DNA from 4 places in the Shinella sp. Sh6 genome. Region 4 is predicted to be linked to each of the others. Evidence: riboswitches for the same ligand, from Rfam matches in the RefSeq annotation. Region 4 holds a riboswitch; each other region holds the start of a gene.
What was found. Region 4 has a riboswitch for cobalamin ahead of ACZ5TO_RS14800 (ABC transporter substrate-binding protein). Riboswitches for the same ligand answer to the same signal wherever they lie in the genome.
Positions count from the first base shown of each region.

Region 1 (2,194 bases), 350 kb from region 4:
ACGCTGCTGTGGGTGTGGGCGACATAGAGCCAGGCGAGCGCCAGCGTGCGCGGGATCGTCTGCCCCTCGACCGCGATGGTCGGAAGCTGGCGGTAGAAGCGGCGGGGAAAGTCGCGCCGGACCTCCTGGATCGCCTCTTCGATGACGTAATAGTTGTCGAGCAGCCATTCGGCGGCCGGCGTGATCTGGGCGCCCGCCTCCACGTCCTTGGCGGTCGCCTGGTAGACGCGGAAGATCTCCTTCTCGTTCTCCTTGTGCCGCGGGCGGAACTCGAAGGGATAAAAGCCCGGCAGGCTCGCCGTCTTCTCGCGCGCAAGCGCTTCGCCGCAATCGGCCAGCTCCTCCAGCGTCAGATAGGTGGCGCGGATCGAATCGTTGTAGTCGATCTGCTTGGCATCGGCATCGCGCGGAGCTTGCGGCGTGTTGTGAAGGGGCATGTTTCTGATTCTGGATCCGGCCATGTCGAGCCATCCGGCGGCGGCCTTTGCGCCGGTGGGTTTTTCGCGGGCAGGGTTCATCTTGGTGCCGCGGTCAGCCATGACGCCACGCAGCACCTCGAAGAGGCGGGTGGAACGGACATGGCTCACGCGACACGCTCATTGGCATCCTGGCCGCGTGGTGCATGAAAACGGCATTTTTTAGCCACAAGGACAGAGACTTGCAACATGTCAGCGGGGTCTGGCGGCGCAGCATGGGCCCTCATCTGCGGTTTTGGTGAATCGCCGTCCATTCCTGACAGGACGCAAGGCGAGGCGACGGCCTTTTTCAACGCCGGCGCGGGGAGAAAAGTTCCGGCCGTGGAAAGAAAAAGGCGGCAGTTGACTCCCGTTCGCGGCCGGGCCAGTCTGCTGGCGTCAGGGTCTTCCGAGTCGAAACGGCTCGGAGGCTAAGAGGGAAGCCGGTGCGATGCTCCGCAAGGAGCGGCAAGGCCGGCGCTGCCCCCGCAACTGTGAACGGCGAGCTTCTGTCGCTTGATGCCACTGGTGGAAACACCGGGAAGGCGAGACGGACGCGATGACCCGCAAGCCAGGAGACCTGCCCTGACGCATTCGTAACGTCCATGGGCGGGGTGTCCCAAGGGTGCGCTTGCTTCGCCTTCGGCGGAATTCCAGCAGCGTGCGTCCGGTCATCCCCCAATTTTCGATTGGGGAAGAAATGTTTGCATTCACCGAAACCAGTCCTTCCGGCACCGGCAGGCCGGAATCCGTCTTCATCTGGTGGCTGCTCTGGCAGCCGCGCGGCGCCGACCTTGCCGTCGAAGCGCTGAAGGAGGTCCAGAAGCTCGCGCGCTGCAGGAACGCCGATCCGGACATCGCCCGGCTCAAGGCACTCTTCGCCTCGCTGGCGGGGGCGGACGGGCCGGCGCACTAGGTCAAACGCATAAAGACATATTGACATAAAGATATCTTTATGTGAACTCCGGTGCAGTATCGCCTGCACCGGAGGATTTCCCATGGCCGAATCCCACCTGGACAGCCTGTTCGGCCCCGAACAGCCGCGCCGCGACGGACGCGAGATCCGCGCCGCGCTCGAAGCCGCCGCCCGCGAGCGCATCCTGGTGCTCGACGGGGCGATGGGCACCGAGATCCAGACGCTGAAGCTCGTCGAGGAGGATTTCCGGGGAACGCGTTTCGGCGATTGCGCCTGCCACCAGCAGGGCAACAACGACCTCCTGACGCTGACCCAGCCGGCGGCCATCGAGGATATCCACTACCGCTACGCCCTTGCCGGCGCGGACATCCTCGAAACCAACACGTTCTCCTCCACCGCCATCGCGCAGGCCGACTACGGCATGGAGGCGATGGTCTATGAGCTGAACCGCGACGGCGCGCGCCTTGCCCGCCGCGCGGGCCTGCGCGCCGAGCAGAAGGACGGCCGGCGCCGCTTCGTCGCCGGCGCGCTCGGCCCGACCAACCGCACCGCCTCCATCTCGCCGGACGTCAACAATCCCGGTTACCGGGCCGTCACCTTCGACGATCTGCGCCTCGCCTATGCCGACCAGCTTCGCGGCCTCATCGACGGCGGCGCCGACATCATCCTGATCGAGACGATCTTCGACACGCTGAATGCCAAGGCGGCGATCTTCGCCACGCGCGAGGTCTTCGAGGAAAAGGGCATCCACCTGCCGGTCATGATTTCCGGCACGATCACCGACCTTTCCGGCCGCACGCTCTCCGGCCAGACGCCGGAAGCC
Region 1 is NZ_AP044005.1:3,435,282-3,437,475, reverse strand. Features, by position in the region: gene ACZ5TO_RS16465 (glycoside hydrolase family 94 protein) at 1-437, opposite strand, end outside; cobalamin riboswitch at 841-1,057, shown strand; gene ACZ5TO_RS16460 (hypothetical protein) at 1,156-1,371, shown strand; gene metH (methionine synthase) at 1,454-2,194, shown strand, end outside.
Region 1: linked by a shared signal. The riboswitch ahead of ACZ5TO_RS16460 (hypothetical protein) and the one ahead of ACZ5TO_RS14800 (ABC transporter substrate-binding protein) in region 4 are both predicted to bind cobalamin.

Region 2 (2,194 bases), 220 kb from region 4:
GCAGCACGCGGAAGGTGATGGCGTGGTCGGCCAGCACATGGTTCCACGTCGTCGGATAGTGGAAGAGGAGAAGCGTGCCGATGCCGCTTTCCAGGACATCGCTCGACAACGGCCGCTGCACGGCGGGCGCGCCGGACATGGTGTAGCTCTCCGCATCCTGGATCAGCGGCATGCGCGCGGCGCGGAACTGGCCGGTCGGCGACATGCGGAATTCGCTCGCAAGGCCCGCCGCCTCGCACTTTTCCCAATGCGCGGCGATGACCGGATCGTCCTTGGCGCCCTGCACGCCCGTGGCGCTCGGAGCCTCGGGATAGGTGCGGCAGAGCTCGGGATGGTTGGCCGCGCAATGGTAGCACTCGCGGTTGTTCTCCCAGACGAGCTTCCAGTTGCCCTTTTCCACGATCGTGCTCTCGAAGGCGACCTTCGTCTCGCCGAGGCGGTGGCGGGCAAGATAGGGCTCGACCAGGCTGCGGAAGGCGGAGAAGTCCGGCGCCTCCTCGGCAAGGCAGATGAAGATGTAGCCGCCGACCGTCTCGCAACGGATCGGCTTCAGGCCGTGCTGCGCCTTGTCGAAGTCCTCCGCCATGTGGCGGGCGAAGAGTAGCGAGCCGTCGAGCTCGTAGGTCCACTGGTGGTAGGGACAGACGAGCTTGGCCGACGTGCCCTTGTGCTGCGTGCACACGCGCGAGCCGCGGTGGCGGCAGGAATTGTGCAGCGCGCGGACGGTGCCGGAACGGTCGCGGGTGACGACGACGGGATAGTCGCCGACCTGCACGGTGAAATAGTTGCCCGCCTTCGGGATCTCGCAGTCGTGGCCGATGAACAGCCAGTCGCGATACCAGATCGTCTCCAGGTCGAGCCTGTAGTGGTCGGGGTCGATGTAGAAGGCCTGCTCGAGGCTGTGGCCCTCGCGCCGGGTCTTGAGCTTGCGGAGCACGTCGCTGCGAATGTCCATGGCGGATCCTCAGATATCCAGATTTGCTGAGGCGCACGGAGGAGACGGCATCCGGGCGGCAGGCCGCACGGTTTGCACGCTTCCCGGCCGCCCGCCGCAGCCAGTCACGATCGATGCTCCAGGCTGGTTTCCGGGCTGAGGAGTGTCCCTTGAGGACCGGCGCAGCGCCTTCCCGGACATCTCGTCCAGTGGCCTCTGCTGCACCTTGCTCCAACACCGTTGCGGGGGCAGCGCCGGATTTCAACCGGCTTCCCAATTCTCCGCTTCCTTGGGGGAAGCAGCACCTTGAGCGTTCTTATCTAAGCGCAAGTCCGGCCGCCCGACATTCCGGAAAACGACATGCCGTTCCAAGTTGACGACAGGGGAAAAGAGGAAATTCCGCAATGATGGTATAAATAATACAATAGGAACAATGGTTTGGGAAAAGACGCCCAACGGAAAGACTGCGCAGCCCGCCTGAAGCGGCGGCTTTCATGCCTTTGTCATATTGCGACCTTGCCGCCCCCGCGCGAAGAAGCGGGAGGTGCACGGAAAGGAATGTTTAACGGCGTTTGCTTAAACTTCGACGCATCAGGGCACGAGCATAAGGTCCGGTCAGGTGCAGCAGACGAAGTTCCGATATTACGACGCCGTCGCCTACAAGCGCACCAACCAGCCGAAAGCCGCAGCCCATACGGAGTTCCTGCGCACCGGCCGCATCGACCGCAGCCCGACCTGGAGCCCCAGCGAGAAGCGCTACCTCACCTATCAGGAGGTCGCCGAGCGCACGGGCCGCAAGCTGGAGCGGGCCGGCAGCATCACCCATGAGCGCATCAACGGCTTCCACCATTCCATCCAGTTCCCCAGGCTGATCTTCCATCGCACGCTCGCCCAGACGCCGCATCTCGGCTATTGCCACATCACGGTGGCCAATTCGCGCTTCGCCGAGTTCGAGAATGTGCAATGGGCCTTCTACATGGCCAATTTCCTCGCCGAGATCGGCGAGGGGGAGCAGTTCTTCGCCGGCATCTCGACGAAGCCGGGCCGCATGTATTTCGCCGTCGCCATCGCGCCGACCGAGGAGGAAGGGCGCCTGACGATCGACCGCAAGGTGCGCGGCAACGGCGTGATCTTCCGCACCGACGACCCGAAGCTCGCCATGAAGAACGTGCTGATGCTCGGCACGCGCAACGAGGCGCTGCGCAAGATCATCAGCGCGCTCTGATCAGGACGCCCTGTAGATCATCCATTCCTTGCCGG
Region 2 is NZ_AP044005.1:2,866,601-2,868,794, reverse strand. Features, by position in the region: gene ACZ5TO_RS13715 (aromatic ring-hydroxylating oxygenase subunit alpha) at 1-955, opposite strand, end outside; cobalamin riboswitch at 1,060-1,258, opposite strand; gene ACZ5TO_RS13710 (DUF6656 family protein) at 1,554-2,159, shown strand; gene ACZ5TO_RS13705 (diguanylate cyclase domain-containing protein) at 2,160-2,194, opposite strand, start outside.
Region 2: linked by a shared signal. The riboswitch ahead of ACZ5TO_RS13715 (aromatic ring-hydroxylating oxygenase subunit alpha) and the one ahead of ACZ5TO_RS14800 (ABC transporter substrate-binding protein) in region 4 are both predicted to bind cobalamin.

Region 3 (2,194 bases), 1.8 Mb from region 4:
AATACGGCCGTCGAGCTCGTCGTCCAGGCTTGCAAGTTCGTGCCGGAGCGCGGCAAGCAGGCGCTTGATGCTCTTCTGTGTCTCCTTCGTCTGCGCCATCCGCGCCCGGTTCTCTTCCGCCGTGATCATCTGCACGATCTGGCGGCGGCGCGACACGATGGCCGAGAAGGCTTCACTCTCCTCATCGCGCAACGGCCGGATATCCGGTTTCGTCGCCGCCACGAAGGCTGCGATCACCGCCGCGTCGATCGGGTCGGTCTTGGCACGTTTGCCCAGCGCATTGGCATAGGAACGAACCTGCGCCGGATTGACCACGACAACGGCAAGGCCGGCCGATGACAGGCCCGCAGCCGCAAGCATCTCGTAACCGCCGGTCGCTTCCAGCGCCACGACATCGGCCTTTGCCTCTCGCAGCCGGGTGATCAGTCCATCCACGCCGGCATGGTCGTTGCCGACAAGGAAACTGTCACCGGCCGGAAGAACATGCACATCCAGCCGGTCCTTCGAAACATCAATGCCAACGATCACGTCCATCCTGTCCCATCCTTGCCTAAGCGGGCTTCGCATGCGCGAGCGGCCCTGGCGACTGTTCGGGTTCGATGGAACGGCGGATGAAGACCCAGGCTCTCCCACGGGCTTGGTGTCCCAAAGGTGCTGCGGTCTCTCATCCGCCACCGCAATCGGCAGTACAACGCCAATCCCGGGCAAAGGGAAGTTACAAGTTACAAAGGTGGCCCGAAGGGTCGGATGAGGGGGCAAGCGTGCTGTATTCGCCTGCGGCTCCCCCTCATCCCGCTGCCGCGACCTTCTCCCCGCCGGGGAGAAGGGGCAGGTGGCACTCACCGAACTCCATCTGCGAGCGCCCGCCTGACGGGGCGGCGACGGCACAGCCGATGGCGCTCCCGGTCGATTGACTTGGCCGGGCGGGGCGCATAATCATCCGGCAATAGGATGGTTCCCGGGCCGGCAGCCGGTTCGGGAATAAATGGGAACGTGACACGGTGGACCCAAGCCGGGCGCCGCAATCACGGCCGACCCCGCGACTGTAGAGTGGCGAGGGACGATCATCCGGAAGCCGGGCGCATGTCCGGCCTTCGGAAAAGCCACTGGACGGCAATGCGATGAGCCGGGGCCGGACGCCTCTTTTTCTACGAATCGTCCACCCTTCGCAATTGCCTCCGGGAAGGCGAGACCGTTCCGCCGGTGCCTTGCACCCGACGCTGCGAGCCAGGAGACCTGCCATCCGGCAAAGGGCATGTCGCCCGACCTGGGGAGGATTCCCCGTTGCCAGCACGGAGGTTGTCATGGCGATACCGAGATTCTTTTCCGGCCGCATAGCGCGCGCCATGCCTGCCTGAGCTGGCCGCAATGGCCCATTCCCCGTCTTCCGCCGTGCTCGTCCTGGGCGGCGCGCGCTCCGGCAAGTCCTCCTTTTCCGAACGGCTGGTCGGCGAGAGCGGCCTCGAGCGCCATTACATCGCGACCGGCCGGGCGTGGGACGAGGAGATGCGCGAGCGCATCGCCCGCCACCGGGAGGACCGCGGCCTCGGCTGGGTCACCCATGAGGAGCCTGTCGCGCTCGCCGACCGCATCGCCGCCGTCGCGCGCGCGGACAGGGCCGTGCTCGTCGACTGCCTCACGCTCTGGCTCACCAACCTCATGCTGGAGGAGCGGGACATCGCCGCCGAATTCACCGGCCTCCTTGCCGCCATTAACGCCGCGCCCGGCCGCCTCGTCCTCGTCTCGAACGAGGTCGGCCTCGGCATCGTGCCGGAAAACCGCATGGCGCGCGAATTCCGCGACCATGCCGGGCGGCTGCACCAGCAGGTGGCCGCCATCGCATCCGAAGTCTATCTTGTCGCGGCCGGACTGCCGCTGAAAATGAAGGGTTGAGCCATGCTGCAACAGAAGATCCCCGCCACCGTCATCACCGGCTTCCTCGGCGCGGGCAAGACGACGATGATCCGCAACCTCCTGCAGAATGCCGGCGGAAAACGCATCGCGCTCATCATCAACGAGTTCGGCGACCTCGGCGTCGACGGCGACGTGCTGAAGGGCTGCGGCGCGGAGGCCTGCACCGAGGACGACATCATCGAGCTCACCAACGGCTGCATCTGCTGCACCGTCGCCGACGATTTCATCCCCACCATGGCGAAGCTCCTTGAGCGCGAGAACCGTCCGGACCACATCGTCA
Region 3 is NZ_AP044005.1:1,327,869-1,330,062, forward strand. Features, by position in the region: gene ACZ5TO_RS06475 (IS110 family RNA-guided transposase) at 1-534, opposite strand, end outside; cobalamin riboswitch at 936-1,258, shown strand; gene cobU (bifunctional adenosylcobinamide kinase/adenosylcobinamide-phosphate guanylyltransferase) at 1,369-1,893, shown strand; gene cobW (cobalamin biosynthesis protein CobW) at 1,897-2,194, shown strand, end outside.
Region 3: linked by a shared signal. The riboswitch ahead of cobU (bifunctional adenosylcobinamide kinase/adenosylcobinamide-phosphate guanylyltransferase) and the one ahead of ACZ5TO_RS14800 (ABC transporter substrate-binding protein) in region 4 are both predicted to bind cobalamin.

Region 4 (2,194 bases):
CAGCAGCGATTGCAGCACGACGCCGCAAAGCGCGAGCGCCGCTCCGCAGGAGGCCGCGACCACGGCGCGGCTCAGCCGGTAGCTCCAGACGATGCCCTCGTCGATCGGCTCCAGCGGATAGCCCGCATCCCACAAGCGGTTCGCGATCGTCTGAACGACGGTGGAGAACGGAATCGCCGTTTCCCCGATTGCCGCGCCGAACCAGAGTGCGGCGAAAAGAACGACGAGCGATGGGGCTGCGCGGCTCACTGGGCGAGGCCGGCTTTGGCGATGCTGTCGGCCAGCAGTTCAATGCCTTCGATCGTGCGGATCGTCGGGTTCATCGCCTGCGCATCCATATCGAACACATAGCCTTTGGCGACGGCCGGCATCAGGCTGGCCACGGGGTCGGACTTGAGAAAATCGAGCTTCGCCTCGAGGCTGTCGAGCGGGTAGCGCCGCCGCTCCATCGACCCGGCGACGATCATCGTCGGGTTTGCCCTGGCGATGGTTTCCCAGCCGACAGTCGGCCATTCGTCATCCGTCTTGATGATGTTTTCGATGCCGAGAGCCGACATGATGTATCCCGGCGCACCGTTCCTGCCCGCGACGTAGGGATCGGCATCCGCGGCGCTCGAGAACCAGAAGACCGCCGAGAGCTTTCCCTTGGCCGAAGCAACCTTGGCCCGGGCCGCCGCCTCTCGCGCCTTCAGGTCCGCGACGACGGCCTCGCCCTTGTCCTGGACGTTGTAGATTTCCGCCAGCTCGCGGATCTCCCGATAGACGAGGCCCATGGTGAAGACCTGATGGCGCACGCCGTCGCTGGCGGCGGAGTTTTCCTTGCCGACGCAATCGGACGGCGAGGTGTAGACCGGGATACCCAATTCCTCGAACTGCTCGGGCTTGGCCACGACCCCTTCCGGGCCGACCTGCCACTGGAATTGAACGGTGACGAGGTCCGGCTTCCTGGCGAGCACGCTTTCGAAGCTCGGATCATTGTCGGCCAGGCGGTCGATCCTGGCGTTGACCTCCTCATAGCCCTTCAGGACCGGCCCGACCCAGAGCGCGGTGCCCGCGACCTTGTCGGCAAGGCCGAGAAGATAGAGAATTTCGGTGCTGCTCTGGCCGATCGACACGGTCTTCGTCGGCGCCTTGTCGATGGTGATCTGGCGGCCGCAATTCTGCAGGGTCAACGGATAGGCGGTCTCGGCGGCCTGCACGTGACCGGCAAGGATGGCGGTTGCCAGCGACGCGAGAAGGAAGCCCGCTCGAAGCGACGTCTTGAAAAGCGATATCATGATTTTTCCCCGAATACGGATTGAAAGCCGAGCAAGGCGGCACGGCCAAGCGAAGGACGGTCAAGCCGCCCTTGCGATCGAACGATCCACGGATTGGGGAAAAGGCGGCGTCGGTCGACGCCGCGAGGCGCTGGTGATCTTCATTGCATGCTCCTGTTCCGGGCTTCCCCGCCCGTGACGATGGATCGATGGATGACGGCAGGTCTCCTGGCTTACGGATATCCGCTGTCCATCTGCCTTCCCGCGCGGATCGCGCAGTGGCATGGCGCTATGCGCCACAAGGATGGACGGCAATCCGCTTACAGTTGCGGGGGCAGCCACGGTTTTGGTCCCATGCGGGTCGTCCGCACCGTGTTCCCTATTATTCCCCTCCGCCTCATGGGTAGGGGAACCGTCGCGACCAGTTAATTGAGAAGCTGGCGGCAGGTCAAGGCCGGACATGAAACCGCCGCGGAGGCGCGTCCATCGCTTGGTGGTGCGTGCCCTGTCGACGACGCTCGCCGTCCCGCGCGCCGGCGGGTTGATGAAGCTGCGGCTCATGGCCGCTCCGGGGTTGACAGCATTCGCTTTGTGACGTTATTACGTTCCAAGAATTTATGTAATGTAATAACGTTAATTCCATGGAGAGCAAGCCCCGATCATCCGTTCAGTTCGGCTTCGATCGATTCGGAAGGAAAGCCGTGCTGCGGCAGGCAAACCGCCTGCGCATTCACACAACAACGTCCGCGGCTGGCGGTGGCCGACGGCAAGGTCGCCATCACCGATCCGCGCCATTCGCTCGTCCGCCTCGTCGATCCTGAAACGCTGGAGGAAACGGGCACGATCGCCGTCGAAGGCCGGCCCTTCGCCATCGTCGCCGTCGGAGGCTCCGGCGCTTCGCACTGAGACCGCGCCGGGACCCGGAGCCAAGAAGCGGC
Region 4 is NZ_AP044005.1:3,087,251-3,089,444, forward strand. Features, by position in the region: gene ACZ5TO_RS14795 (FecCD family ABC transporter permease) at 1-249, opposite strand, end outside; gene ACZ5TO_RS14800 (ABC transporter substrate-binding protein) at 246-1,277, opposite strand; cobalamin riboswitch at 1,458-1,688, opposite strand; gene ACZ5TO_RS14805 (hypothetical protein) at 2,013-2,162, shown strand.